3 regions of the Exiguobacterium sp. EA-TM-5 genome follow, and region 2 is predicted to be linked to each of the others. Evidence: riboswitches for the same ligand, from Rfam matches in the RefSeq annotation. Region 2 holds a riboswitch; each other region holds the start of a gene.

Region 1 (10,211 bases), 300 kb from region 2:
GAATGCCGAAGCGGTCAAATAAACGCCCGGCAATTGGACCAGTGATCCCCATGATCAATGATCCTGGCAAAAGAAGAAGACCGGAGTCGACCGGTGAAAATCCGCGAATACTTTGAAGGTAGATTGGTAGAAGTAACATCCCGCCGAACAAGGCCATCGTGACGATGACGTTGATGAAGAGCGTGAAAGAAAATTCCGGGACCTTCAACACACGAATGTTCAGCATGGGATCTTCCATCGAAAGTTCACGCATTGCAAAAGCAGCGATTCCGATTAAACCGATGACGATCGTACTAATGACGATTGGGCTATCCCAGCCATCATTACCAGCTTCACTGAAGCCATAAAGCAGACTACCGAATCCAATCGTACTAAATAAGACACCAAGTGCATCAAAAGATGGCTTCGAGAGTGGTTGCGTCAGACGGAACCAGGCTGCACCAAGTAACAACGTCACTAATCCAAAGAACGACATCGCATAAAACATGACGTGCCAATCATAGTTTTGGATGACATATCCCGTGATCGTTGGTCCGACAGCTGGAGCGAGAATCATCGCAATCCCGAGCATTCCCATGGCAGCTCCACGCTTATGCGGCGGGAACAATGTCATGAAGACATTTGATCCAAGTGGCATCAAGATACCAGCACCCGCTGCCTGAACGACACGCCCAATCATCATGACTGGGAAGTTCATCGCCATGGAACAGATGATGGATCCGAAGAAAAAGAGCGTCATCGAAGCAAGGAACAATTGGCGGAATGTGTAGCTCCGCATTAAAAAGGCACTGATTGGAATCAAAATTCCGTTGACGAGCATGAAGCCCGTCGTCAACCATTGAGCAGTAGATGTTGAAACGTTAAAGTCGTTGATCAAAACCGGCAACGCGACATTAATCAACGTTTGGTTCAAAATAGCAATGAACATACCAATCAGTAAGACCGTCAATACTTTAGGAATACTGACGTTTTCAGTTGATACTTGTTTTGGAGGTGCTGCGACCGGAGGTGTCACGGTTATCGTCGGTTCCGCTTCGAGAGATTCCTCGAGTGTCGGTCCGTCAGTAGCCAGTGCTATGTCGGATTGACGATTCCGGCGAGCGATCCAGTTGACGCCGATGATGATCAGAATCGTAAACGCGCTATATCCGAACAAGAAGGTAGTAGACATGAACGTCCCTCCTTAATCCTTATGAATGCGGACGGTCACATTCATACCAGGTCGAATGTCGAGCGATTTTTCTTGCGATAGTGACACTTTAACCGGAATGACTTGTGCGACTTTCGTGTAATTCGCATTTCCGTTTGAAGAAGGCATCATCGAGAAGGTTGAAGCTGTCGTCATTCCGATTTGTTCGACTTCACCAGAAAGTGTCGTGTCCGGATAGCTGTCGACATAGACATCAACGGTTTGTCCGACTTTGATTTCATCGATTTCTGTTTCTTCGATGTTTGCTGTGACCCAAAGGTCGTTTAAGTCAAAACCATAGGCGAGAGGTGTACCTGCTGCGACGAAGCCATTCTTTGTCGCCATCGACTGAACGATCGTTGCTTTAGACGGCATCGAAACAGAAAGATCTGTCGGTTTTTGTCCGGCTTGTGCAGTCATGATGTGACCAAGTGTTGCGCCGCTGTCGAGTGATTCACCAGTTTTCGCAGACCAGTCTGTTAATTTACCAGCACTTGGACTCGCAACGGTTATCATTTTGCCATCGATTTTTGCATTGTCTGTTTTGACATAGCTTGTGGCTTGATCGTAATAGTAGTATCCGACGACACCGCCACCAATCAAGACGATGAGAGTGACAACATTGATGATTAATAATTTTTTCATACTCATGGGTGTGTTAGCATCCTTTCTTGTGTACAATCGATTCAAAAAAAGTACTCCTCTGGGGGAGGAGTAATTAATATAGTTAATTATATGGATAGTTAGCTAACAAACAACCGACAATTTCCGACAAAATGTCGGAAAAATAAATGATAACGGATTCATTTATGAAAAGGTAATGAAAAAGGAGTGAAATGTGAATGAATGAGAGCCGTGATCCACGACCGAAACGGTCACGTGACCGTATTACAATGGAATTATTTCGTTTATTGAAGACGCATAGCTTCTCGAGTATCACGGTCAAGATGCTGACAGATGGGGCGGGGGTGAACCGTTCGACGTTTTACGCACACTATACAGATAAATATGATTTGCTCGACCAAGTGGTTGAGGAGCAGATGACGGCACTCGAACAGGCAATTCGAATCACAGGTACAGGAACCGTGTTTCCGACAGTCGAGCAGGTCAGTCGCTATTTTGCTCGGTTGTTCATTCATATTGAAGAAAATGAATTGTTTTATCAGACAATGCTCGTTCAAGGACCCATTAAAACGTTCATCTCGCGTTTTCTCGATACGTTGAAAGAGAATTATCGAATTGTATTTCGACCGCAAGTTGCAGAGGAGGCGACTTTCGTCGATCGAGACTTATTATTGAATTATGTTATTGGAGGGCAACTGGGATTGTTGATTTCTTGGTTACGAAACGATCGTCCATATTCAGCAGCATATATGGCGGAACAATTAAGTCGGATGATCGTCTTTGGAACCGTGGAAAGCATCGGTTTTCCTAAGGAAACGGAATAAGTTCATAAAAAAAAGACGCTCCCGCTAGGAAGCGTCTCGTATTCAGGCTTGTTGGAAGGCGAGTTCTTTCGTATAGATCGTACTCCGGTTTCGCCCGCTTTCTTTTGAGTAATACAGTGCTTTATCTGCTTGTTGTAATGCTTCAAGAGACGTATGGGAACCACTAGAATGCGCGATACCAAGCGAAATCGTAATTTGCAGATCAGGTACATCTGCTGTTGGGAATAGATTACGTGCAACTGTCGTCCGGGCTAGTTCTGCGATTTTTTGTGCTTCTTTTGCCGATGTACTTGGTAAGATGATCAAAAATTCTTCACCACCATACCGTCCGACGAGGTCGTCCGGTCGTGTCAAAGAAGCGAGCGTCATACCCAGTTGGCGTAAGACATCATCACCTGCGTCATGACCATATGTATCATTGACATGTTTGAAGAAGTCGATATCGATTAAGACGAGCGAATACCCTTGATCGGTTGAACCGACGAGTGATAGTGAATCGTCGAGGCGACGGCGATTGGCAAGTCCGGTCAAAGCATCCGTCATCGCAAGTTTCTGCTGATACTGGATGTTTTCAAAGTGACGGCGTAATTCCGTCAATAATCGAAAGGCGACGAATCCAGCTAATAGATTAAAGAAGATATAAGCGATCGAAATTTTAACGAATGTCGACCAGCTGTGCGTCAGAATGTAAATGGCGGGTAACGAATACAAAATACCGACCAACACCATGAGTTGAAAATGACGCATCGAGATGTGAACAAAGCGACGTATGATCCCGATTGTTATGATGAACAAGACAATGATCAGTGTAGATAGATAAAAACCTTCCATTTGCTCGACTGGTGTCAAAAAATAACGCGTCCCGATGATCATCACACCTGCAACGATGGCGCTTGGGAAACCACCAAACAACATGGCGATCGCAACGGGAACGATGCGCAAATCAACACGGGCGACATCGATCTGGATCCCATTAAACATTAATAAAACTGCAATCAGACCAGAGACAACCCCTAAGATGAGACGTGTGCTCCAGCTTGAATTGAGCGAAATACGTGGTTGATTACGAAACGGTAAGAACAAGAGAGTAATCGTTGTAAACAGTAGACAAAAGTTAATGATGAATTGATTCATGATGGACAACAAATCCTCCCAACTCCCCCAGCTAACAGATTTCCATATATATACTCTAGTTTATTCATCTAGGTAACGGTTAGATTGTGGGAAATGTTTAGGTAAAAAAGAAAAAACGGTAGAAAATCTACCGTTTTTATGAAGACGAAGTGAGCGTATCCTCATCCATCGTCAATAAAATTTTATCAAAGACACGAATCATCGTTTCGAGTTCTTCTTCCGTTAGGGTTCCGAAGCGATCTTGTAAATAATTTTTCCGGACAATTTCGAGTTCTCGAAATGCTCGTTCGCCGTCATCGGTTAAGGCGAGGACGATCGAACGACGATCTTCCGTCGAACGTGTCCGTGTGACATATCCTTGTTTATACAGCTTATCCGTCAAAGCAGTAACTTGGCTCGTTGCGAGCTCAAATTGTTCCGCGAGAAGCGTCGGGCGCTGAGGACCATTTTCTGAAAGGCTCCGTAAGATGAAGAATTCACTCCGGGTTGCTGTTCCTTCAAATAGTCGATTTAGTTCACGTCGCAGGGTACGAAGAATGACACGCATTTGTTCCTCGAGTCGGTAAGTTAGCAAATCACGTTCCTGTGGCATGCAAGCAGCATCCTTTCTCTCAGTGGACTTCTACCATTTAGTGTACTAAACATATCGGATTTTTACCATCGACTACCCGATATTCGAAAAAGGCAATTGACAATTTCGTGGCGGTTTGTGTAATATGGCGTAGTAATAACTAACTTAATTCAGTTCTCACTCAACCAGTGGGATGGAGGTTGCAGTTCTTAAGAGTACGGTTACGGATGTCGTCAAGCGACAAATGAGGTGACCTGAAAGGAAGAATTGCCGAAATCAATCATCGCTTTGAAGATGATCGATTGGGATTAGATCGAACAGGTCTAATACTGTCACAAGTCGGGTATGACCTACTTGTGGAGAGCTATCTTTCACGACGGTAGAATGAGGCGCATCCATTTTATTATGTTGCGTTCTCATCTTCCATCTGGAAGATGAGGGCGCTTTTTGTTTTTTTCATTCAAAAAGTGTCCTCTCAAAAATCTATACAGAGAGAAGCGAACGAAATGAACAATTTAGATGTTAACAAAACAACAGATTCAACAGCAGAAGGTTTAAAACGTGGATTACAAGCTCGTCATATGTCGATGATCGCTATTGGCGGAGCTATCGGAACAGGACTTTTCATCGCATCCGGTGCTTCCGTCGCAGCAGCAGGACCAGGTGGTGCGCTCCTATCGTATGCAATCGTCGGTTTAATGGTCTATTTCTTAATGACAAGTCTTGGTGAAATGGCAGCGTATATGCCGGTCGCTGGATCCTTCTCGACATATGGAACGAAATTCGTCGATCCATCGTTCGGTTTTGCACTCGGCTGGAACTACTGGTACAACTGGGCAGTCACGATCGCAGTCGAACTCGTTGCAGCACAAATCGTCATGTCTTACTGGTTCCCGGACGTTCCTGGTTTTTACTTCAGTGCTTTGTTCTTAGTACTGATGATTGGGTTGAACTTCTTCTCCGTTAAAGGGTTCGGAGAAGCCGAATATTGGTTTGCGATGATTAAAGTCGTCACGGTCATCGTCTTCTTAGTCGTCGGTGTTGCAATGATTTTCGGCGTCTTTACCTCAGAGCCACCGGTTGGCTTTAAAAACTTTGCTCTCGGGGATGCGCCGTTCGTCGGTGGGATTCCTGCCGTCATCGGGATTATCCTTGTTGCTGGATTCAGTTTCCAAGGAACGGAACTGGTCGGGATTGCAGCAGGTGAGTCGGAAGATCCGAAAAAGAACGTTCCAAAAGCGGTCAAACAAGTCTTTTGGCGTATTTTACTCTTCTACGTCTTCGCGATTTTTGTCATCGGGATGCTCATTCCGTATACGAGTCCGAACTTAGTTTCAAATGATATCACCGACGTAGCGGTTAGTCCGTTTACGCTCGTCTTTGAAAAAGCAGGTCTTGCATTCTCGGCAGCACTCATGAACGCTGTCATCTTGACGTCTGTCCTATCTGCCGGAAACTCAGGGATGTATGCTTCAACACGGATGCTTTATACACTTGCGCGTCAAGGCGATGCACCGAAGTTGTTCGCGAAAGTGTCAAAAAACGGTGTGCCGCGTAACGCCTTGCTCGCAACAGGAGCGATCGGTGCCCTCTGTTTCTTGACGTCGATGTTTGGTGGACAAGTCTACTTGTGGCTACTCAATGCTTCCGGGATGACAGGATTCATCGCATGGCTCGGAATTGCGATCAGTCACTATCGTTTCCGTAAAGGTTTCGTTGCACAAGGGCACTCGTTGAAAGACTTGCCGTACGTTGCACCAGCGTTCCCATTCGGTCCGCTGTTCGCATTCGGTCTTTGTTTCCTTGTCATCGTTGGTCAAAACTATGCAGCATTCCTCGCTGACCAAATTGATTGGGTTGGAATCGCCGCAACGTACGTCGGTATTCCATTATTCCTTGCTTTCTGGTTAGGACATAAATTCAAAAATCGAACGTCCGTCGTTCGTTATGACGAGATGGACTTCCCAGAACATCCACGCCAATCGTAATTAGTGAGCCACCTTCAAATGAAGGTGGCTTTTTAGATGTCGCTTCAAGTAAGATGAAAGAAAAACAGGAGGCGATCTTCGTGAATTACTGGTACCACTTTAAGCGTGCCTTCTTACCGATCGCGTTATTGCTTGTGACGCTTGCCTTGTATCAAATGATTTATCGTTTGAATAATATCTGGTATTCGCTTGGAGGACTTCTTCTTGTCTTTGCGGCGATCTACTTCGTCATGCGTCGCCTAAAAGCGAACCCGGAGGATTGAATGAGCAGGAAAGTCGAGTCCATTCTCTGAACGCGGTAAAATAGAAGCATACAGAGGAGGGGAAGATAGATGGCAAAAGCAATATTTGCAGGTGGTTGTTTCTGGTGCATGGTCAAGCCATTCCATAAATATGATGGTGTAGAGCAGGTCATTTCAGGATATACCGGTGGTCATACAGAGAACCCGACTTATAAAGAGGTCTGTTCGGAAACGACAGGTCACTTAGAGGCAGTCGAAGTGACGTACGATCCGTCCGTCATTACGTATGAAGAATTACTCGAGATTTTCTGGCGTCAAATCGATCCAACAGATGGTGGTGGTCAATTCAATGACCGTGGTGAATCGTACCAACCTGCAATCTTTTATGTCGATGAAGCGCAACGTGAAGCAGCTGAGCGTTCAAAAGCTGAACTTGACGCATCGGGACGTTTCTCACGTCCGGTCGCGGTAGAGATTCGTCCAGAAAAACCGTTCTGGCCAGCTGAAGAATATCACCAAGATTATTATAAAAAGAACCCGTTCCGTTACCAGATGTACAGTGTCGGCTCAGGTCGCGCAAAATTCATCAAAGAAGCATGGAAAGATCACGGGAAAGAGAAGGAACTAAAAGAGCGTCTGACACCGATTCAGTATAAAGTCACACAAGAGAACGGGACAGAGCCTGCTTTCCGTAATGAATACTGGGACGAAGAACGTCCTGGTCTGTATGTCGATATCGTGGACGGTACACCACTTTTCACATCGAAAGACAAATTCCAGTCGAACTGCGGTTGGCCGAGCTTCGCTAAACCAATCTCAGAAGATAAGATGGAAGTTGAACTCGATACAAGTCACGGAATGACACGGACGGAAGTTCGTTCTGCGAGTGCAGATAGTCACCTTGGTCACATCTTTGATGATGGCCCGACGGAACTTGGTGGTCTTCGCTATTGTATCAACTCAGCGGCATTACGATTTATTCCGCTCGAAGAGCTTGATTCGGCAGGATACGGGGAATATAAAAAACATTTCGAGTAACACGCAAGGAGCAGTCAAACGATTTCGTTTTGACTGCTCTTTTTTCAAATGGAGAGGAGAGAATCGAATGTTTCAGCCCGTGTACGAAGAGATTCGACAGATGACGATTGCGAAGGTTCTTGATTTTTATGATCACGAAATCCGTCAATTGGATGAGACAGCACGTCAGGAAAAGTACGACAAGATGAGTTTGAGTCCGTTTCGCTTTTTCCGAGGAAGTTCGCATCTTTTTTATTATGATGTCACTCGCATTCCACTCGGTTTTGATACACCGCAGGATAAACCAACCTGGATTCAAGGTGATCTTCACTTTGAGAACTTTGGTGTCCATGGAAATGCAAAAGGGGAAATCATTTACGACGTCAATGACTTTGATGAAGGATACTTAGGATCTTACCTGTACGATTTGATTCGAATGGCAGTCTCCGTTCGACTGTTTGCAGAAGAGGCGGGATACGATCCGACCCCTGCAATTCGCAATTATGTCCTGGAATACTTACACGATTTAAAAAAGTATGCTCTTGGAAAAGATCCAAGTGATGTCTGTTTTACACGGGATAATACGAAAGGACCAATCAAGAAGTTAATCAAAAAAGCAGAAAAGAAACGCGAGGAATTAATGGGAGAACGAACGGAACTAGTGGATGGCGTAAGACGATTTTGTACGCTCCCGGATATGGAAGCAATAGATGACGCGACACGATCGGCGATCGAGACTGCCTGGTCATCCTATATTGAGACGATTGACGTTGACGATCGTCGTGATGAGTCGTTTTATATGATCAAAGATATTGTCCGAAAGCTAGATAGTGGAACAGCGTCGATTGGTCTCGAGCGCTATTACATTCTGATTGAGGGGGAGGGAGGAGAAGAAGATTTGATTCTTGAGATGAAACAAGCACAAACTTCTGTTCCGTCATTATTTTTACCCGTTTATCGTCCAGAAGCTGAAACCGTTCATCAAGGACGAAGAATCATCACGTCTCAAAAAGCGATGCAGGCATATGAAGATCCATATCTTGGCTATCTAACGATTGGGCAAAAGGAATATTATGTACGGGAGCGCTCACCGTATAAGAAAAAACTAAAAGCTAAGCATATAAAAAGTCAGGAAGACCTTGAAAACGTCTTGTGCATTCAAGGTCAAATTACCGCCAAAGTCCATGCACGGGCGGATCAGGATGCCGGTATTAAAGAAAAAGTTTTAACGCATCATGCGGACGTCGAAATCATTCAGGCGATCGGTGTATCTGATACAGCTTTTTTGGAACAAATCGAACGCTGGTCAGAAGCCTATGTTGCACGAACAAAGCTGGATTATCAAGTGTTTTTGGAGTGGAAAAAGACGAGACAGACGATTTAAAAAGCGAATAAACTAAAGTATATTTTATCGGTGTGTAACAGATGTTACACATCGATATTTATTTATAGTTTTTTTGTTCTTTAACAGGTGAAAGCGCTAGTCAAAAAACAAATAGGTACAATGACCTATATCAATTTATCAGAAAACTTCGTAAATTTTTGATTAAGTTCTTGCGAACGACTCGCTTCGTAAGACAAATCACAAGAGAAATAGGGGGAAGTACATCATGAGTTTGACGCGGAAAAAAGATGTTTCCGCTATGATTGCTGCAAGTAAACGCAACAGTGGACTTGCTCGAAATCTTGGCGCAATGGATTTAACGTTTTTAGGAATTGGCGCCATCATCGGAACCGGAATCTTCGTCTTGACGGGAACAGGAGCTCTAACTGCAGGACCAGGACTTATCGTATCTTTCATTCTATCTGCCATCGCCTGTGGTCTAGCTGCTCTTGCTTACGCTGAATTTGCATCAACGATTCCGGTCAGTGGATCCGTCTATACGTACACGTATGCAACAATGGGGGAAATCTTCGCTTGGATCATCGGCTGGAACTTGATTCTAGAATATGGACTCGCCTCCAGTGCTGTTGCAGCCGGTTGGTCCGGATACTTCCAGTCTTTACTCGCAGGATTTAATATCCATGTGCCAACAGCACTTTCGGCAGCTCCGGGAGCAGTAGAAGGGGCGAAGACGTACTTTAACCTTCCAGCGTTCTTAATCCTCTTTGCCATTACGGCACTGTTGTCGATGGGAATCAAGGAAACGAAGCGTGTCAATAACATCATGGTTGTCATCAAATTAGCCGTCGTTGTTCTCTTCATCGTTGTAGGGGTCGGCTACGTTGAACCTACGAACTGGGCACCATTTACGCCATTTGGTTGGGGAGGCGTCTTCTCCGGTGCTGCGATCGTCTTCTTTGCTTATATTGGTTTTGATGCCGTCACATCGGCAGCAGAAGAAGTTCGCGATCCGCAAAAGAACTTGCCACGCGGTATCATTGGTTCGCTCGCTGTCTGTACGATTCTTTACGTCATCGTTGCAGCGATCATGACAGGTATCGTACCGTATCAAAAATTCGAAGGTATTGATCATCCAGTTTCACTTGCGATTCAAATGGCAGGTCAAAACTGGGTTGCTGGTTTCATCGATCTCGGTGCGATCCTTGGGATTACAACAGTTATTCTTGTTATGACATACGGAATGGTTCGTCTTGCGTTTGCTATCTCGCGTGACGGGA
Region 2 (10,211 bases):
AGTGCTGCGTGATGATTCGTCGTGATCGAGAAGCGTTCCGATTTCACTTCCTGAATGACGCGATACATATCATCAATCGCATTGCGTCCGAGTTGCGGGGCAGAGCTGTGTGCACTTTTCCCGCGGCATGTCACTTCGATCCCAACGACACCTTTTTGTGCATAACCGATCATCCCACTTGTCGGTTCTGTGATCAGTAGAGCATCTAAATCGTCCGCATGCCCTTGTTCGGTCAAATGACGAGCCCCTGTCATCCCGTTTTCCTCATCGGATGTAATCAGAAGTTTGACGGTGTTAGGACGGTCTTGGCATTCTCTATATTGAATCAGTGCTTGCACCATCGCCATGACACCTGATTTCATATCTGAAGCACCGCGACCATAAATGCGTCCGTCTTCGATTTCACCACCGTATGGATCTTTCGTCCAGCCGTCTCCTTGGACAGGAACCGTATCGAGATGACCAGATAATCCGAGTACAGTAGGACGTGAAACCTCCTCGCTTGCAGGAACGGTCGCGACGAGACAGATTCGTTTTGGTGAGACCTCAATCCATTCTGTCGCGATTTGATGATCCACCAGTACATCGTACACATAACGTGCGACGGCTTCTTCTCCGTCCATCGGATTGACGCTTGGAATTTGAAGACACCGTTGTAAGTAAGTAAGTGCTGTTTGCATAAGTATTTCCCCCTTTACCTATCATTTACCCTGATAAAAATACTTCAGGGAGGTAAACGAATTCGGAAAATAATTTACTGGGCTGAACGTCTTGAGATAAAAGAAAACGGTGCAACCAGAGGGTTACACCGTACCTTGCTCATTCACTTTTTTCTGCTTCATCTTTCCACTTTGAATCGATTAACATTTCCCCCGGCCATGTATAAGCCATGATGCCGCCGTCTGCTGTGATGTCCTCACCTGTGACATATGAGCTGTCGTCAGAAGCAAGGAAGAGGGCGACCGTTGCCATCTCACGTGGTTTACCGAGACGTCCGAGTGGTGTGATCCAAGCGTTCGCATCGCGGAATTGTTTACCTTGCTCTTTTTCTTTTTCACCGACGAGCGTATCGATGAGCGGTGTTTCGATCGTTCCTGGTGATAATGAGTTGACACGAATGCCGTGACGCGCGTAATCAATTGCCATCGCGCGAGTAAAGTTCGCGATCCCGCCTTTCGCTGCGTTATAACCGGACCGGTTCAAGTCAGCTGCTCGACCAGACATTGATGATGTATTGATGATTGAGCCACCATTATCGAGCATGAGTGGAATCAAAAACTTACTGACGAGGAACGTTCCGCGTAAATCAACAGCGATGATCCGGTCGAAGAGATCGATTGGATACTCGTGAACTTTCCCGCCTTGTTCATCGATTCCGGCATTGTTGAAGAGGACGTCGACCGTACCATATGTGTCTTTGACGTGCTTCGCAAGTTGCTCGACACTCTCGACATCTGAGACGTCGACGTGGACTGCTTCCGCTTTTCCACCCTGTTTTGTAATTTGTTCCACTGTTTGTTGTGCTTTTTCAAGTGAGACATCGGCACAGACGACCGTTGCTCCTTGTTCTGCGAAGACAAGCGCGGTCGCTTGTCCAATTCCTGTTGCCGATCCTGTAATAACAGCTACTTTTTGCTCGAGTCTACCCATTGCTAAATCCCTCCTAAGTCGTATCGTTCACCTTATGAAACATTATGAAACATTCCCGGAGAAATGGAGATTAAACCCATCGATGCGTCTAGTGATAGAGGATAGGGGGTACATCTACAACAACACAATCGTTGTATAAAAGGAGATGAGAACGCTGACATCTGATCAATGGCAACTTGCCAAAAAATTATTACAAGAAGCCGTTCAGTATCAAATGACACTTGAAAAGAGTGCTTTTTCAAGCGAGTTGATTGACCAAACGACACCTGTCCTCTGGTTTGGTGATGCGACGCAGAGTAGCTGGTTGACGATTGCAACAAATCCGTCCCGAGCACAGTTTTTAGACCGAACGGGAGCGCTACGGTTCGATGAGTATGGTCCGCTTTTCATACGTCCACAATCCATGATATGGGATGATTATCTACAAGAGGAGGTACTGACGGAATCGATTCGGCGCTTCAACGATTATTTCAAACAACCGAATATTTACCGGACATGGTTCGGGCGACCAGGTGGCGGTAAACTTGAAGGATTCTTGAATGGATTTAGTGCATCGTTTTATGAGAAAACACTTGATCCAGTCATTCATCTGGACTTTTTTCCGTTTCCGACGCACCACTACATGGGAGCGATCAAGGAACGTGGCGTGTTAGAAGATGGTCCATTCGGTCAGACATTCCTATTGCGCCTGCTTGAACTGTTTTCGATAAAAGGAATCATCCTGCTTGGAAAGGAACACACGGAACGATTTGCAAAGCTTGAACCAGACATCGATTGGACGACCTATCAACCGACGGATTATCCAGACGCGATCTTTCAAATCGGTTTTTCGTCACAATTTCAGGTACCTGTGATCGGACTCCACTTCAAACCAAGTGAGCAGTTCATTGGTCTTGGAAATCGGAAGGATAAAAACGACATTAGCCACGGCACATATGGGGCAGCAGAACACTTGTGTCAAATCGGACGATTCGTCCGTGAAAAAGTCGCGAAGTATAGTGAAAAAGGAGATTGACAGATATTTTGAACTCCCTAATAATAGGAGATGAAATTAGCACTCTATATAATTGAGTGCTAAAAAAGGGAGGCTGAAATAGTATGGAAACGAAACAATTTAAGGCGGAATCAAAACGATTGCTCGAGATGATGATTCATTCCATCTATACGCATAAGGAGATTTTCCTGCGCGAATTGATTTCGAATGCAAGTGACGCCATGGATAAGATGTACTATAAAGCGTTGACGGACGAGACGATTTCGTTCGAGAAAGAACACTACAAAATTACGATTGAACCAAATAAAGAAGCGCGTCAACTCATCATTCGTGATACTGGAATCGGAATGACGAAGGATGAACTAGAAGAGAATCTCGGTACGATCGCGAAGAGTGGCTCGCTTGCCTTCAAGGCAGAAAACGAGGCACAAGATGGTCATGATATCATTGGTCAATTCGGTGTCGGATTCTATTCCGCATTCATGGTCGCAGACGTCGTCACTGTCGTTACGAAACCATTCGGTAATGCAGTCGCTTATAAATGGGAATCGCGTGGTGTCGAAGGCTATACGATCGAGGAAGTCGACAAAGAAACCGTCGGAACGGAGATTACGCTCCACATCAAGGCGAATGAGGACGAAGAATCGTATGACGAATACCTCGAGACGTATCGTCTGCGCAGCATCATCAAGAAATACTCCGATTTCATTCGCTATCCAATCGAGATGAAGGAACTCGAACGTCAGCCAATCGAAGGCAGTGACGAGACGGAAGATGTCGAAGTCGTCAAGACAATCAACAGCATGGTACCGATCTGGCGGAAGAACAAACGGGAATTGACAGACGAGGACTATACGAACTTCTACCAAGAGAAACGGTATGGTTTCGACAAACCGGCAAAACACATTCATATCAGTGTCGATGGTGCCGTTCGTTATCAATCAATCTTATTCATTCCAGAGCAGGCGCCGTACGATTATTATTCGAAGGAATTTGAAAAAGGCCTAGAGCTTTACGCGAACGGTGTCTTGATCATGGAAAAATGTAGCGACTTGCTGCCGGACCATTTCAGTTTCGTCAAAGGAATGGTCGACTCGGAGGACTTATCGCTCAACATCTCGCGTGAACTTCTACAACACGATCGTCAATTGAAGCTGATCGCGAAAAATATCCAAAGTAAGATTAAGACACAACTTGAAGCCCTTCTGCGCGAAGATCGCGCGAAGTACGAAACGTTCTATCAAGCGTTCGGACGTCAGCTGAAGTTCGGTATGTATAATGATTATGGCATGCACAAAGAACAAGTGCAGGACCTCATCCTCTTCTACTCAGCGAAGGAGAAGAAGTTGATCACGCTTGCGGAATACGTCGCAGCGATGCCGGAAGATCAAGCGCATATCTACTATGCGGCTGGTGAGAGTACGAATCGTTTAGATAAGTTACCGCAATCCGAGCTCGTTCGTGATAAAGGGTACGACATCTTGTACTTCACGGAAGAGATCGATGAGTTCGCGATCCAGATGCTCGTGACGTACAACGAGAAGACGTTCAAGTCGGTCACGAGTAGCGACTTAGGGATTGAAGCAGAAGAAGCAGAGACGACGGACGCACAAGCGGAGATGTTCCAAGCGATGCAGGAAGTGCTAAGTGGACAAGTCAAGGAAGTCAAAGCATCGACGCGTCTAAAATCTCATCCCGTCTGTTTTGCGACAGACGGCGCCGTCTCGATCGAGATGGAGAAAATCCTTAAGGCAATGCCGAATAACGAAGGAGTAGAGGCGGTCAAGATTCTCGAATTGAACCCGTCACACGCAGTGTTCCAATCCCTTGAAACAGCGTATCAAAACGATCGTTCGAAATTCGAACACTATACAAAATTAATGTATCAGCAAGCGTTGCTTGTTGAAGGACTTCCGCTTGAAGACCCAGTAGCGTTCGCAAATGATGTGTGTTTATTGATGGTGTGAAACGAATGAGTATAAGAAAAGGCATTGGATGCGCGCATCCAATGCCTTTTTTCGTACAGTGTTACATTAATCCGTCTGTAAATCCGAAGCGGTTTCTCCTTTTTTCGAGAGAACGTTTAAGACGACGACGAAGAGTGCGAATGTGACAAGAGCTCCGATGAAACCGAAGACCGAAGACTCCGTGAAACCGATGACTAAATAACCAACAGCGGCAGTAACTGCACCGACTAGCGCATACGGTAACTGTGTCGTGACATGATCGATATGATGGGATCCAGCCCCAGTCGAACTGAGAATTGTCGTATCAGAAATCGGTGAACAATGGTCACCGAAGACAGATCCGGCAAGAACAGCAGCAAGCGTCGGTAACAAGAGAGAAGCGTCGACCGCCATGACGAGATCCGCACCGATTGGCAACATGATCCCGAATGTGCCCCAACTTGTTCCTGTCGAGAATGCCATCAAGCCGGCAATTAAGAATAATAAGAACGGCAAGTACGAAGCAGAAATCGAGTTGCTAACGAAACTTGCGAGATAGTCACCTGTTTTCATATCACCGATGACAGCGATGATCGTCCAAGCGAACAACAGGATGACGACTGCCGGCCACATCGAACGCATACCAGCAACGATGCTTGCACGGTAATCGCGTCCCGGAATCTTCCGTCCGATCAACATCAGGAAAGCAACGATTAAACTAATGACAACACCAGCGACGAGTGAACGTGTGACATCTGTTGCTTCAAACGCGCCGATCAAAGTGAACGGGCGATTGTCGGCTGCAAGTGCCTGAGCACCTGTTCCGAGTAACGCGCTGATCGTAGCTATGACGAGAACAACGATTGGAACGACGAGATCCCGAACTTTTCCGTTCGTGTGTTCCTTGACCTCTTTTGCCATCCCCATCGGTGTGCCTTTTGAGGCATCGAAGAGTTCACCTTTTGCAGCACGGCGTTCGTGTTGTTTCATCGGTCCGACAGAGATGCCAGAGTAAGCGATGTAAAGTGTTAACAGAAGAGCAAAGATTGCATAGAAGTTCATTGGAACGATCATCATGAAGGCGCTAAACGCCGAGTAATCCGTAATCGAGTGCGTCGTTAAGATACCAGCAATGATGGAGATGATAAATGCTCCCCAGCTTGAAAGCGGACTGATGACACAGACAGGTGCAGCCGTTGAGTCAATCAAATAGGCAAGTTTTGCACGTGATACACCACGACGATCCGTAAGCGGACGACTGACGTTTCCGACGGCGAGACTATTGAAGTAGTCATCGATGAAGATCAAAATTCCGAGGCCGAATGCGACCAAACGAGCACCACGTGCCGTTTTGACGTGCGTTGCTGCCCATTCTCCGAAAGCGCGTGCACCACCTGACGTTTGGATCAACGTCGAAAGGACACCAAGCAATAACAAGAAGACAAGCAATAAGACGTTCCATTCGTTCAAGGCACCATCTGCCCAAAATAGGCTGAAGATGTTCTTACCAAGATAGGTCACCGTATCGATCGGGTTAAAACGGTGGAGTAGTAGGGCACCGACGAGAATGCCGACACCTAGCGAAAGAACGACCTTTCGCGTAAAGATTGCCAACAAGATAGCTAATAAAGCAGGTACAAGGGCGATGATGGAATCTGAATAGTTGACCATAAAAAATATCCTCCTCTTTAATAAATAACTTAAAGATGAGACCCCGCGGCATAAAAAAAGCAAGGGCACCGGCAACAAAGCCGACACCCTCGCTGGATGCGTCTTTCTTAGCCGAATTGGAGCGCTCCATACAACTGCTATGTATGGCAATCGATCGGGTGTTTCCCGAATCGACCAACGACGATATGTTGGACACATATTATCATTTCGGCGATGTCACCTTTCCTGTAGTCGTCTTCGTTGTCATCCTCGGACCAAGTACTGATTGAAATCGCGCCTCTACCTCATCGATAGAATAGTCATATTCTGTTCTTATGGACACTTTATCATGTATTTCAGAAGCGATTCAACCATATATTCTGATAATTTAAGATAAAGTTATTTATTCGGCAAAATGTTGAATAAGCTGTTTCATTAAGTACGGTTGATTCTCTTCAAACTGTTTTTTTCGATGACCGTTTGCACCAGAGGGATGAGGGAAGCCGGAAAGAAGCTGATGCTGTTCAATTCGTCCGTCATGAATCAAGCTACGAATTTGTGCTTCGACGACACGACCGAGCGGAATCAACAGCGCTGATTCATGTAATTGATTGATCTCAGCAACGAAATGTTCCTCTGCATAGTGTCTCAACAAAGGACTACGATTGATTTTCGGTTGATGCCCTGAATAATTTTTTTCTCGATAAAAGACGGGTTGTTTTAATAACGACGTCGGATGCAGTAATTGCTGATGTTGATGAAATAAGGTAGCCGTCGTCTCGATTCCGAGTAATGCTGGAAGTTCGAGTGTATCAAGCATTTGGACGAGGTTGCGTCGCATCGTTCCAGCAAAGCTTGCCGTATATTTGACGAGGCGTGCCGTCTCTTCCAATGAAACGCTATGATGAAGTGCATCCGTCGCTTCTTCGAAAGCGATTCGCATCTGTTCAAATCCTGGTGTGATCCCGATGATGACGACTTTTGCTTTGGTATTGACGTACTCACCAATCGGAGAATAATAAACGGTCAGTTCGTTCTCCTGTTGCAATAAAAAGGCATCCGTCCATAATTCATCACGTCGTAATGTACGGTCGTCAGGTAAGGCACGAATAGCATGTTCAAATATAGTTAACGAATTCATGTAAGATCCTCTCTCTCTGTAATGGCATTATGATAACAAATAATACCATTTGAGACAATTAAACCCTTTCTCTTTTTTTTATACAGGTACATAAAAAGGACTCATATCGAGTCCTTCTTGGTTTATTGCGCGCGTTCTTTTACGGAAGCGACTTCATAAGTCAGAATTTCGCTGCCGAGCATCGGAGATTCTCCAGCTTCACTACTCGCAGGTCGACTATGTGACGCTTTGAAATCGTCACTCTCCCGCCACGCTTGAAAACTCTTCATGTCTTCCCAGTACATGTTGACGTTCATCTCATCATGCTCTTCGATGTTTTGTGTCAATAAGACTTCGACACGGATGAAACCATCCATCGTATCGAGTCCACTTGGACGTGTAAAACGAGGAGCGAGGGCAGCAGCCATCCCTTTTTTGACTTTAATCCGGTTCGTAACGACGATCATCATAAAATCCCCTTTCAAAAAACGAGTAACGTACTTCTTCAGTATAGTACGATGAGGGAAAGAATGCCGGAAAGAAGGAACAAAATACAATGAATGAGCAAGAATACGATCAACAATTACGAATCGAGACGATCGAGATGCAACACCTTTATGGTGTATTTAGTCACTACAATCGCTATGAACCAACGCCTTATGCAGCACTAGACGAATTATGCGAAACCTATCTGTTTCAAAAACAAGACACTGTCATTGATTTTGGTTGCGGAAAAGGACGATTGAACTTTTACTTACACGATCGTTTTGACTGCTCCGTCATCGGAATCGAGATGAATGGACAATTTTACGAAGATGCGCTCCGGAACATGGCGAATTACGAAAGTCGACGTAAGCGACGTTCGGGAAGTTTACGATTTGAACAGGCGTATGCCGAACAATACGTCATTCCGGCGGACGCGAACAAGTTTTATTTCTTTAATCCGTTCTCTTCCCAAATTTTCATGAAAGTGATCGATCACATTTTAAGTTCGGTCGAGCGGTCCTCGCGTTCGGTTGATCTCATCTTGTACTACCCAACCGATGAATATCGAGAATATTTGGAGCGACATACCGTATTCGAGCAAATTGATGAGATTCGATTACGAGACTTTTATGACAAAAATCACGACGAACGATTTGTCATCTATCGTTTTGATCCGAAGAAACTGCTTCAAAACGGGTATGAATACAGTGATGAGAGAAATGGAAAATAAGGAGGTCGGATGATGATTCGCTTGGAGCATGTCACGAAAGAGTTTGCACCGGGGCGTGGAATATTCGATGTCAGTTTTACGGTTGAGCCGGGAACAATCTTTGGTTTCATTGGACCAAACGGATCCGGAAAATCAACGACGCTCCGACATTTGATGGGATTGATGGCTGCGGATGATGGAAAGGCGACGATTGGCGGCTTTGATTGCTGGACACAAAGTAAAGAAGTGAAGCAGTTGGTCGGTTACTTGCCGGGCGAGATTAGTTTACCTGGAGATATGACGGGAGCAGACATGCTGGATTTGATGCAACGGTTGCATGGCAGTGATCCGGCACGACGACAACTGTTGTTGAAACGATTTCCGTTTGAGACGAAGACAAAAATCCGTAAGATGTCAAAAGGGATGAAACAAAAACTGGCACTCGTCGGTTGTTTCATGAAGGATGCACCAGTTTATCTACTCGATGAGCCGACCAGTGGACTCGATCCTTTGATGCAAGAGCGTTTTTTAGAGTGGATCGAACAGGAGAAGCAAGCGGGAAAAGCGATTTTGATGAGTTCGCATCACTTTCCGGAGATGGAAAAGTCTTGCGATCGAGCGGCTTTAATCAAAGCGGGTCGTATCATCGTCGAATCGGATATCCATGAGTTGGTTCGATCGAGTCGCAAGACGTACACAATCGTCTTCCGAACTGAGGTGGAGGCGGCACAGTTCGCGATGCAGATCGGTACGGAATCGAAGCGAACAGAAGTCAGTTTTCAAACGGACGAGACGCTGAGCTTAAATCAGGCGATTGCTTACCTAACCCAATATGATGTACAACTGATCCGTCCGTCAGCAGATGATTTAGAACAGGTCTTTTTGCATTATTACGGAGAGGAGGAGTCATCGTGATATTGTTGATCCGTTCGTTGTTCAAGCAAGTCAGAAAGCCCGTGCTTGCTTATGCGATTGGAACGAGTCTCTACTTATTGATGCTTGCGCTACTTTATCCATCGATGATGAAGACGGGTTTATTAGAAGCAAAACTGGAAGCATTACCCCCCGAGGTCTTGAAAGCTTTCCAGTACGATAAGGTGACAGGGTTTGATAACGTGCTGGATCTACTCGGCGGCAACTATTACGGACTGATCTTCCAAGTCATTGTGAGTCTCTTCCTGCTCTCATTAGCGGCACGCTTGGTTGCCCGACCAATTGATAATGGGGAACTGATCGTTTATCTCGCAGCACCTATAACGCGACATGCATACACACTGGCTGTTGCTGTCGTCATGGGCATCGCTAGTACGCTTCTCGTAGGACTAAACGGACTTGTACTGATGGTTGCTGACTGGTGGATGACCGGTATTTCAATCGATGATGTCATCTTATGGCGGATTCAAGTCAATGCTCTCTTTTTACTCTTTGCGATGGGTGCCTTTACGTTATTCATTGCGACGTTATTCGACGAAGAACGACGTGCTTTTTCACTTTCAGGTAGTGTATTAGTCCTCTCTATCGTTTTGACAATCCTATCCGAATTGAGTGACAAGACAGAGTGGCTCCGTTATCTATCCGTCTTCTCCTTATTTAATACGACGCAGTTATTAGAAGGAACGGACCATTTTCTTATCCACTCGGTTTCCTTACTCGTCC
Region 3 (10,211 bases), 600 kb from region 2:
GGGAGGAATATCAGTTATGACAGTCATTCAAGTACGTACAGCAGAACAACATCAAGCCGTTCGGATGATTCGTGAACGTGTCTTCGTTGAGGAACAAGGTGTACCACGCCATCTTGAATACGATACACACGATGAGACAGCGATTCATCTGCTTGTCTTAGATGAGCAGAGCCGTCCAGTCGCGACGGGGCGCACACGTCCATATGACGACCAACGCATGAAGGTAGAGCGTGTCGCGACGCTTTCAACAGCGCGAGGAAAAGGATACGGTGGCGAGTTGATGCAGGCGATGGAACGTGTCGCACGTCGTGAAGGTAAACAATTGCTAACGCTCGGTGCGCAAGTTCAAGCGATCCCATTTTATCAAGGGCTGGGCTATACAATCGTCTCCGATGAATTCGACGATGCAGGTATCCCGCACCGGACGATGGAGAAGAAAATGTAATCAATTTTGAAAGAAATCCTGCAAAAAGGGTTTCTTTTTTTTGTTTTCTATGTATATATATAATTCATAATGAATTTTTATACAGACAGATGAATTTAAAACCAGGAGGGAATTATACATGTCGAAACAAAAATTGATCTTAGCGTACTCTGGGGGACTCGATACATCAGTAGCCATCAAATGGTTGAGCAAGGACTACGACGTCATTGCATTATGTATGGACGTCGGTGAAGGAAAGGATTTAACTGTCATCAAAGAAAAGGCACTTCTCGTCGGTGCGATTGAATCGATCGTTCTCGATGTGAAAGAAGAATTTGCAAAAGATTTCGTCTTACCAGCACTTCAATATGGGGCGCATTATGAAAATGCCTATCCGTTGATTTCAGCGCTTTCGCGTCCGTTAATCGCAGAAAAGCTCGTCGAAGTCGCGCATGAATATGGTGCAACGGCTGTCGCACACGGATGTACCGGAAAAGGGAACGACCAAGTCCGGTTCGAAGTTTCGGTCGCAGCACTTGATCCATCACTCGAAGTCATCGCACCAGTTCGGGAGTGGAAGTGGTCACGGGAAGAAGAGATCGCCTATGCGAAAGAAAACAATGTGCCGATTCCAATCAACCTCGACAGCCCTTACTCGATCGATATGAATCTTTGGGGACGGAGTAATGAGTGTGGCGTCTTAGAAAACCCTTGGACAGAACCACCACAAGATGCTTACGCGTTGACGGTAGCACCAGAAGACGCTCCAGATCAGGCGGAAGAAGTCATCATCGGCTTTGAAGCAGGAGTTCCAGTTTCGATTAACGGCACGACGTATCCACTCGCGAAACTGATCACGGAACTGAACATCATTGCTGGGGCGCATGGTGTCGGACGGATTGACCACGTCGAGAACCGTCTCGTCGGAATCAAATCACGTGAAGTGTACGAGTGCCCTGGCGCGACTGTTTTACTGAAAGCACACGCCGCACTCGAGACGATCACATTGACGAAAGACGTCGCGCATTTTAAACCGTTGCTTAGCAAACAATATGCAGAAACGATTTATAACGGTCTCTTCCACGCACCATTGACGAAAGGTCTGAAAGCGTTCTTGACAGCAACACAGCAGGACGTCACAGGAGAAGTTCGGGTCAAGTTGTTCAAAGGAAATGCTACCGTGACAGGTCGTCAGTCTGCTGTCTCGCTTTATGATGAGAAGCTTGCCACGTACACGAAAGAAGATGCGTTTGATCATGAAGCTGCAAAAGGATTCATCAAATTACACGGTCTTGCTGTTTCGACGCATGCGAGCGTACATCGTCAGGCGGGTGTGACGAAATGACCAAACTCTGGGGTGGACGTTTTACGGAAAGTGCTTCCGCTCAAGCGGAAGCCTTCGGAGCATCGATCACGTTCGATCAAAAGTTAGCGCGTGTCGACTTGAAAGGGAGTCTCGCTCACGCGCAGATGTTATGTGAACAAGGAATCCTCGCTCAAGACGAATGGACGCAAATCGAGCAAGGATTAAAGCAACTGGAAGCGACAGTAGCGGATCATGTGTATACGCTAGCAGATGAAGACATTCATATGAATCTCGAGCGTCTATTGACGGAACAGATTGGTCCAGTCGCAGGTAAACTGCACACGGCACGGAGTCGAAACGACCAGGTCGCAACCGATTTGCATCTATGGATGGAGCAACATGTCGAAGCATTGACGACGGCATTGCGTGAGCTCCAATCGGTCATCACGGAACAAGCTGAACAACATATCGAGACGGTCATGCCGGGTTATACACATTTGCAACGGGCGCAACCCATCTCTCTTGCCCATCACTTGCTTGCGTATTTCTGGATGTTCGAACGTGACGTCGAACGGTTGACGGACAACCAAAAACGAATCCGGAAATCACCGCTTGGTGCAGGAGCGCTCGCCGGGACGACATTCCCGATTGATCGTTTCCGTTCTGCGGAGTTGCTCGGGTTTGAGTCGATCTATCCGAACAGTTTAGACGCCGTCTCCGATCGGGACTTTGTCATCGAATACCTCGGGATTGCCTCGACCGTCATGATGCATCTATCACGTTTTTGTGAAGAGATCATCATCTGGGCGTCGCAAGAATTTGGCTTCATCGAGTTGTCCGATGCCTTTTCGACAGGATCGAGCATGATGCCACAAAAGAAAAATCCGGATTTCGCTGAATTGATTCGTGGGAAAACAGGGCGTGTCTACGGTAATCTGATGGGCTTCTTGACGACGATGAAGGCATTACCACTCGCTTACAATAAAGACATGCAAGAGGATAAAGAAGGGGTCTTTGATACTGCAGATACCGTCCTTCAGTCCGTTCAAATCTTTACCGGAATGATTGAATCCGCGACGTTTAAGACCGAAGCGCTCAAGAAGGCGACAATGCAAGACTTCTCGAATGCAACGGAACTCGCCGACTACCTTGTGACGAAAGGCATACCATTCCGGGAAGCACATGAAATCGTTGGGAAGGCTGTCCTTTACTGTGTACAGAATGGCTGTTTCTTGAAAGATTTGAACCTCGAGACGTATCAAACATTCCATCCTAATATCACAGAAGACGTTTATCCGCTCCTCGATCCGGTTCAAGCAGTTGCACGCCGGACAAGCTACGGCGGTACAGGGTTTGCTGCTGTTTCAGAGCAACTCGAAATTGCCAAACAACATCTTGCAAATTGACGAATTTTGAAAAAAATCAGCCAAATGACTGGATTTAACAAAAGATGTCTGCTATAACTGTAACTAACAACCGACAGATAGAGGCGCGGATGACATGAGTAGCATCATTCTTGAAGGCAAGCATGCCGAATGATGTGAAAGGGGAAGTCCGCCGAAGTGAACGAGAAGATGCTTACTCTTGTTTGCTGGTACAACGGTTAAGATCCGTTGTACTGCCGAAACCGATGTTTCGGAGCGCTATCTTACGTAAAAGAACGAATGACTTTGTCTTCGTTTGTCCGATCGTGATAACGACGGGCCGTAGGAACGCTCCTACCGGCCCGTCGTTTTTTTCTGTATCGGGACAAAGGAGATAGGATTGTGACAACTGTACTTAAATTTGGTGGAAGCTCGGTTGCGACTGTCGAACAGATTCAGTCTATTGCGAATTATTTGAAGAGTCGCGCAGCCGAAGGTGAAAAACTCGTCGTCGTCGTATCGGCGATGGGCAAGATGACAGATTCTTTGATCGCTCAGGCGCAAGCCATCACGGATCGCCCTGAGCGGCGAGAACTCGATCGGCTGCTTGCCATCGGAGAAGAACAGACGATTTCATTACTCAGCATCGCCCTCAACTCACTCGGCGTCAAGGCGTTATCGCAAACAGGCGCACAAGCAGGGATCAGCACGATGGGTGTGCATACGAAAAGTAAGATCAAACAGATCGATGGAGATCTATTACGACAAAAACTCGAAACGTACGATGTTGTCATCGTTGCCGGTTTCCAAGGTGTCAACGAACTTGGTGACGTGACGACACTTGGACGAGGCGGATCGGATACGACGGCAGTTGCCTTAGCAGCAGTCCTTGATAAACGCTGTGAAATCTATACTGATGTCGACGGTGTCTATACTGCTGATCCACGGATCCATGCCGCGGCTCAACCGATTCCCTACATCTCATATGACGAGATGATGGAGATGAGCGCCCTCGGGTCGAAGGTCATGGAAATGCGGAGTGTCGAGTTAGGAAAAAAATACGGCGTGCACATCTTCGTCGGGAAAACACTTGAATCGAAAAGGGGAACATGGATCATGGAAGCGACGGAAACAATGGAACAAAAAGCGGTGACGAGTGTCAGCGTCACGAAGAACGTCTTGACGGTGTCAATCAAACACGTACCGCAAACAAATGCAGCAGTAGCCGATATCTTCGAACTGTTATCCAATCGCCACGTCAACATCGATATGATCAGTCAAACGACGTTCGACAGTGACATTTTCTTATCGTTCTCATGTCCACTCGATGAGGAAGAATTTCTCGATGAAGCCTTAAAAGATATCATGGATCGCTTTACGACAGTGAAGGTCGACCGTCATAACCAACACGCGAAATTATCTGTCGTCGGAATCGGGATGCGGGATGCAACAGGTGTTGCTTCGAAGTTGTTCGCAATCTTCCGAGCAGAGAATATTCCGTTCTATCAAGTTACGACATCAGAAATTAGTATCTCATACACGATTGCACAAGCAGACATTGAACGAACGGTTGCAGCGATTGCAAACGCGTTCGAGTTATAAGGAGGAGAACAGGATGTATCATGTAGCAGTCATCGGAGCAACCGGCGCTGTCGGTCAAAAAATGTTACAAGTACTAGCAGAACTGGACTTCCCGGTCAGCCGCTTGTCCGCTTACGCTTCTGCTCGTTCAGCAGGGAGTACGGTACAGTTCAAGGGAGAAGACATTACGATCCAAGCACTGACACCAAGTATCACGGAAGACGGGATCGACGTTGCGTTGTTTGCGGCGGGCGGGACGATCAGTGAGCAATATGCACCGTTATTAGCTGAAAACGGAACACTCGTCGTTGATAATTCAAGTGCTTTCCGGATGCAGGAGACGATTCCGCTCGTCGTACCAGAAGTCAATCCACAAGCGATTCAAACGACAGACCGTTTGATTGCGAATCCGAACTGTTCGACGATTCAATCGGTCGTTGCATTAGCGCCACTCCAGTCACTGGGATTCGAGCGTGTTAACTATACGACGTACCAGGCTGTATCTGGTTCAGGTCAAAAAGGGATCGAGGACTTGGCACGCGGGGCACGCGGAGAAGAACCCGTCAATTATCCGCATCCGATTCACGATAACATCTTGCCGCATATCGACGTGTTCCTAGAAAACGGTTATACGAAAGAAGAGCAGAAGATGATTGACGAAACACGGAAAATCTTCAATCTTCCAGCATTACCGGTCAGTGCGACGTGTGTTCGTGTTCCAGTCACGAATTCTCACTCGGTTGCGATTAACGTTACGTTTACGCAACCGACGACGGTTGAAGCCATCCGTGAAGCGTTAGAAGGTGCACCAGGCGTCGTCCTCGTTGATGATGTCGCAAACACGCGTTACCCGATGCCACTCGATGCAAGTGGAACGGACGATGTCTACGTCGGACGGATTCGACAAGATGATAGTCTTGCGAACACATTCCATCTCTGGTGTGTCGCCGACAATATCCGAAAAGGTGCTGCGTCAAATGCCGTGCAAGTCGCACGTCAAGCGATCGAACAGTCGATTCATTCATAACAAAGGAGGAGTTCTTCATGTTCAAAGGAGCAGGTACAGCGCTCGTTACACCATTTAATGAAGCAGGCGAGTTAGATCTACACGTATTTGAACGCTTGATCGAGCAACAACTCGCAGCAGGTATTCAGGCGCTTGTCGTCGGGGGTACAACAGGAGAAGGGTCGACCTTAACGAATGCTGAATTCGAGCAACTTCTGACGACTGCCGTTCAAATCACGGCAGGACGCGTACCGGTCATTGCTGGAACGGGTTCGAACAACACGGCAGCAACGATCGAGAAGACATTACTTGCAGAACGTCTCGGTGCGGACGCAGCGATGCTCGTCACACCTTACTACAATAAAACATCACAAGCCGGTCTCGTCGCGCACTTCACGGCAGTCGCCGATGCAACAGAATTGCCGATCATGCTATACAACGTTCCATCACGAACTGGCGTCGCAATCGCTGTCGATACAGCGGTGACGTTAGCACGTCATCCACGGATTCAAGCCTTTAAGGAAGCAAGTGGAGACGTCAGCTTCATGGGAGAACTGATGGCAGCGATTCCGGAAGACTTCGCGGTCTTCTGTGGAAATGACGATCAAATCCTGCCGTACATGGCATGGGGCGCACAAGGTGTCATCTCAGTCCTCTCGAATCCGTACCCGGCAGAGACACAAGCGCTGGCTGAAGCCTTACTGGCACAAGATCTCGTGACGGCGCGTCGGATTCAAGCCGACTTGTTACCAGTCATCGGTGCTTTGTTCAGTGACGTCAATCCGATTCCAGTCAAAGCATCGCTTGAAGAACTTGGTTTTGCAGTTGGTGCGCCGCGCTTGCCGCTCGTCCGTCAATCGGAAGCGGGTCACGCGCATTTACTCGAAACGATGCATGCTTACAAAGGAGTGGTTCGATGAAACTCGCGTTACACGGTTATGGTGCGACAGGACAGTATGTCGTCGAACTAGCGCCACAAAGTGTTGTTGCAATCGTTGACCGGACGAAGTCATCCGATACGATTTCTTCATACGCGGAGCTAACAGAGATGTCAGAGAAAGTTGATGCGATCATCGACTTTTCACATCCGAGTTTGCTACCGGATCTACTCGCTTATGGACTAGCGACAAAAACGCCACTCGTTATCGCAACGACTGGTTTTTCTGAAGCAGAACTTGCGTCGATCCAAGATGCTGCGAAAGAAATTCCGATTTTTCAGTCGTACAACATGTCGTACGGTATCGCGATGGTCCAGCAACTGTTAAAGACACTCGTGCCACTAGCAGGGGCGTATGATATCGAATTGCTCGAGAAACATCATAATCAAAAAGTCGATGCGCCAAGCGGAACAGCCGAGTTGCTGTTGCAAACGATTCAGACAGCGCGTAACGTGACACCGGTGTATGACCGGTCGCAAACGCGGCAGAAGCGGGAGACGAACGAAATCGGGATGCACGCGATGCGCGGCGGAACGATCTTTGGAGAACACGAAGTCTTATTCGCCGGTGTCGACGAATTGATTGAAATCAAACATACGGCGTTATCGAAAAAAGTATTTGCTTCTGGTGCAATCAAAGCAGCTGAAGCACTCATTCAAAAAACAGCGGGACTCTATACATTAGAGACGCTCTACACACAGGAGGATTCACATGTTACTCACTGATGCTTACGAAATTGCTAAATTCATTAAAGATGCTAAAAAACAAACACCTGTTAAACTTTACGTCAACGGCGATTTGGCAGGCTTGACGATCGAAGGTGCAACAGCATTTGGATCAGATGAATCAAAGATTTTCTTCGCAGATGCAGGACTTGCGTCTACTTTCTTAGAAAAGTATTCAGATCGCATCACGGATGTTCACGTGGAGTATGACCGTCGCAACAGTGCGGTACCAATGCTTGATACACGTCACTTGAATGCGCGTATCGAGCCAGGCTCTTGGATTCGCGATCATGTCGTTATCGGTGATAACGCGGTCGTCATGATGGGTGCCATCATCAATATCGGTGCATCAATCGGAGATGGTACAATGATTGATATGAACGCTGTCGTCGGTGCACGTGGGACGATTGGGAAAAACGTTCATGTTGGCGCAGGTGCCGTGGTCGCGGGTGTCCTCGAACCACCTTCAAAAACACCTGTCATCATTGAAGACGGTGTCTTGATTGGTGCAAATGCAGTCATTCTTGAAGGCGTCAAAGTCGGTAAAGATGCCGTCGTCGCTGCTGGTAGTGTCGTCACAGAAGACGTACCTGCTGGAAGTGTCGTTGCTGGAACACCTGCACGTGTCATCAAACAGAAAGATGCGAAAACAGAAGAGAAGACGCAATTGGTGGATGATTTACGTTCACTCTGATTGACGTCGAAGAGGAGGAAAACACATGGCAGTGGATACACAGTATGGAGAAGCAATTTGGTTAGATGGAGTTTTTCATGATCCGAAAGATGCAAACACAAGCGTCATGTCACATGCGATTCACTATGGTAGTGGATTCTTTGAAGGAATTCGTGCATACGCAACACCGGACGGACCGGCGATCTTCCAATTGAAGGAACATATCGAACGTCTCTTCCGCAGTTGTGCGTATTATCATGTCACGATTCCGTATACTGTCGACGAACTTGTTCAAGCAACGATTGATTTGGTTGCGAAAAACGGATTTGAATCGTGTTACATCCGTCCATTCGTGTTCCTCGGTACGCCATGGCAAGCATTGATGGCGAAAGATACGACAGTTCATGTCGGAATCTCTTGCTGGGAGCTTGGGGAATACTTCGATAAAGGTGCCGGCATTCGTGCCAAAGTCGCATCATACCGCCGTGTCTCATCAACGATGATGCCGATGCAAGCGAAAGCGGCTGCTAACTACATGAACTCACAACTTTTAAAAGGTGAAGCGATTCGTGATGGATTTGATGAAGCAATCGCACTCGACATGAACGGAAACGTCAGTGAAGCGAGTGTTGCGAACCTCTTCCTTCTGAAAAACGGAACGATTCATACACCGTCGCTCGATTGTTCAGTACTCGACGGTATTACACGCCAAGTCATCATCCGCTTGGCACAAGACCAAGGCTATCCTGTTGTTGAACGTCATATCGGACGCGACGAGTTGTATGTCGCTGATGAGATCTTCTTAACAGGAACAGCTGCTGAAATCACGAGTGTCGGTGAAATCGATCATATCTCGATCAATGGCGGAACACGGAACGTCGCTGATGAGTTGCTCGGTCTTTATCGTCAAGCCGTCACAGGTCAATTGCCGCAATATGCGGACTGGTTGACGTATGTGACACCAGCTGTCGCGGAATGACGACGCGTACACTCGTCACGATCGATCGGAAGGCGGTGCGACAGAATGTCGCATCGGTCTTCGCTCGGTCACGTAAACGTATTTTCGCCGTGGTCAAGAACAATGCGTATAACTTAGGTATGCTTGAGATGGTCGAGACGCTGATGGCGTCTGATGTTCATCATTTTGCTGTCGCCGAGTTGTACGAAGCCATTGAAATCAAAACGAATTTTCCAGACAGTTATGTACTGGTGATGAATCCAACGGAGGATTTTGAAACAGCACGACGTTTCGGAATTGCACTCGGTGTCTCATCGCTAGAATGGCTCGCCCTAAACAGTGAACAGCTGCAGGGAATCGAGTTACATTTGAAGATCAACGTCGGGATGAACCGTTTTGGTGTCAGTTCGCTTCAGGAAGCGGAAGCTGTCCTTGCGCTTGTGCAAGCCGACTCAATCGCTTTAACAGGTTTATATACACACTTTCCGCTTGCCGACGAACCGGATGCGGATCATGATGGGCAAGTTGAACGTTTTGTTGCCATTGCGGATGTGTTACGAAAGCGCCATACGTTTACGTATATCCATTCGGAAAACAGTGCGACGATTGTCAAACACGATCCGCGTCTCGCGTTTTGTAACTATGTTCGTCCCGGAATTTTCTTGTTCGGTTATTCGCCGATCGAAAAGATGGACTGGCTCGTGCCGTCACTTCGAATGACGACCGAAGTCGTTGAAATTCGCGAAATCAGACCGGGTGAACATGTAGGATACGGAACGAACTTTACGAGTACGGAACCGATGCGGATCGCTATCTTACCAGTCGGATATGGGGACGGTGTCGTCCGTGGACGTGCCGCTTTACCGGTTCACATTCAAGGGAAGCCTTATCCCGTCATCAATAAACTATTCATGAGTCATACATTCGTCGCCGTCGATGGGACGGTTGAGGTCGGAGACGAAGTCGTGCTATACGGGGATGGCGTTGAAATTGATGACATCACTCGGACAGGAGCAGCGAATAACTCAGAGCAGATGTGTGCCCGGTCGTGGCGTTTGACGCATCAGTATCTATAAGGAGGAACTTATTATGTATGGAAGTCAATACCTGACAAAAGAAAACAATGCGTTGCACATCGATGGTGTCGCAGCGACCGATCTTGCAGCACAGTACGGAACACCGTTGTACGTGATGGCAGAACGGGAGCTGACGGATCGACTGGCGACCGTCCGGGAA

Evidence for each region. Region 2 has a riboswitch for lysine ahead of ACV3PA_RS02965 (Na+/H+ antiporter NhaC family protein). Riboswitches for the same ligand answer to the same signal wherever they lie in the genome.
Region 1: another riboswitch for lysine. It lies ahead of ACV3PA_RS01315 (amino acid permease); the one in region 2 lies ahead of ACV3PA_RS02965 (Na+/H+ antiporter NhaC family protein).
Region 3: another riboswitch for lysine. It lies ahead of ACV3PA_RS16125 (aspartate kinase); the one in region 2 lies ahead of ACV3PA_RS02965 (Na+/H+ antiporter NhaC family protein).

Annotation. Positions count from the first base shown of each region.
Region 1 is NZ_CM132670.1:252,658-262,868, reverse strand. It holds gene ACV3PA_RS01340 (DHA2 family efflux MFS transporter permease subunit) at 1-1,171, opposite strand, end outside; gene ACV3PA_RS01335 (HlyD family secretion protein) at 1,184-1,840, opposite strand; gene ACV3PA_RS01330 (TetR/AcrR family transcriptional regulator) at 2,032-2,637, shown strand; gene ACV3PA_RS01325 (diguanylate cyclase domain-containing protein) at 2,680-3,771, opposite strand; gene ACV3PA_RS01320 (MarR family winged helix-turn-helix transcriptional regulator) at 3,908-4,363, opposite strand; lysine riboswitch at 4,529-4,717, shown strand; gene ACV3PA_RS01315 (amino acid permease) at 4,849-6,330, shown strand; gene ACV3PA_RS01310 (hypothetical protein) at 6,411-6,593, shown strand; gene msrA (peptide-methionine (S)-S-oxide reductase MsrA) at 6,663-7,610, shown strand; gene ACV3PA_RS01300 (DUF2252 domain-containing protein) at 7,678-8,973, shown strand; gene ACV3PA_RS01295 (branched-chain amino acid transporter BcaP) at 9,200-10,211, shown strand, end outside.
Region 2 is NZ_CM132670.1:548,686-558,896, forward strand. It holds gene ACV3PA_RS02945 (M20 family metallopeptidase) at 1-680, opposite strand, end outside; gene ACV3PA_RS02950 (SDR family oxidoreductase) at 820-1,650, opposite strand; gene ACV3PA_RS02955 (PDZ domain-containing protein) at 1,796-2,665, shown strand; gene htpG (molecular chaperone HtpG) at 2,749-4,611, shown strand; gene ACV3PA_RS02965 (Na+/H+ antiporter NhaC family protein) at 4,678-6,261, opposite strand; lysine riboswitch at 6,373-6,551, opposite strand; gene ACV3PA_RS02970 (uracil-DNA glycosylase family protein) at 6,644-7,381, opposite strand; gene ACV3PA_RS02975 (heme oxygenase) at 7,504-7,827, opposite strand; gene ACV3PA_RS02980 (methyltransferase) at 7,917-8,576, shown strand; gene ACV3PA_RS02985 (ABC transporter ATP-binding protein) at 8,586-9,470, shown strand; gene ACV3PA_RS02990 (ABC transporter permease) at 9,467-10,211, shown strand, end outside.
Region 3 is NZ_CM132670.1:3,067,719-3,077,929, reverse strand. It holds gene ACV3PA_RS16145 (alanyl-tRNA editing protein) at 1-20, shown strand, start outside; gene ACV3PA_RS16140 (GNAT family N-acetyltransferase) at 17-445, shown strand; gene ACV3PA_RS16135 (argininosuccinate synthase) at 564-1,769, shown strand; gene argH (argininosuccinate lyase) at 1,766-3,136, shown strand; lysine riboswitch at 3,207-3,384, shown strand; gene ACV3PA_RS16125 (aspartate kinase) at 3,497-4,696, shown strand; gene ACV3PA_RS16120 (aspartate-semialdehyde dehydrogenase) at 4,710-5,702, shown strand; gene dapA (4-hydroxy-tetrahydrodipicolinate synthase) at 5,720-6,601, shown strand; gene dapB (4-hydroxy-tetrahydrodipicolinate reductase) at 6,598-7,344, shown strand; gene dapD (2,3,4,5-tetrahydropyridine-2,6-dicarboxylate N-acetyltransferase) at 7,331-8,038, shown strand; gene ACV3PA_RS16100 (branched-chain amino acid transaminase) at 8,064-8,996, shown strand; gene alr (alanine racemase) at 8,993-10,051, shown strand; gene lysA (diaminopimelate decarboxylase) at 10,065-10,211, shown strand, end outside.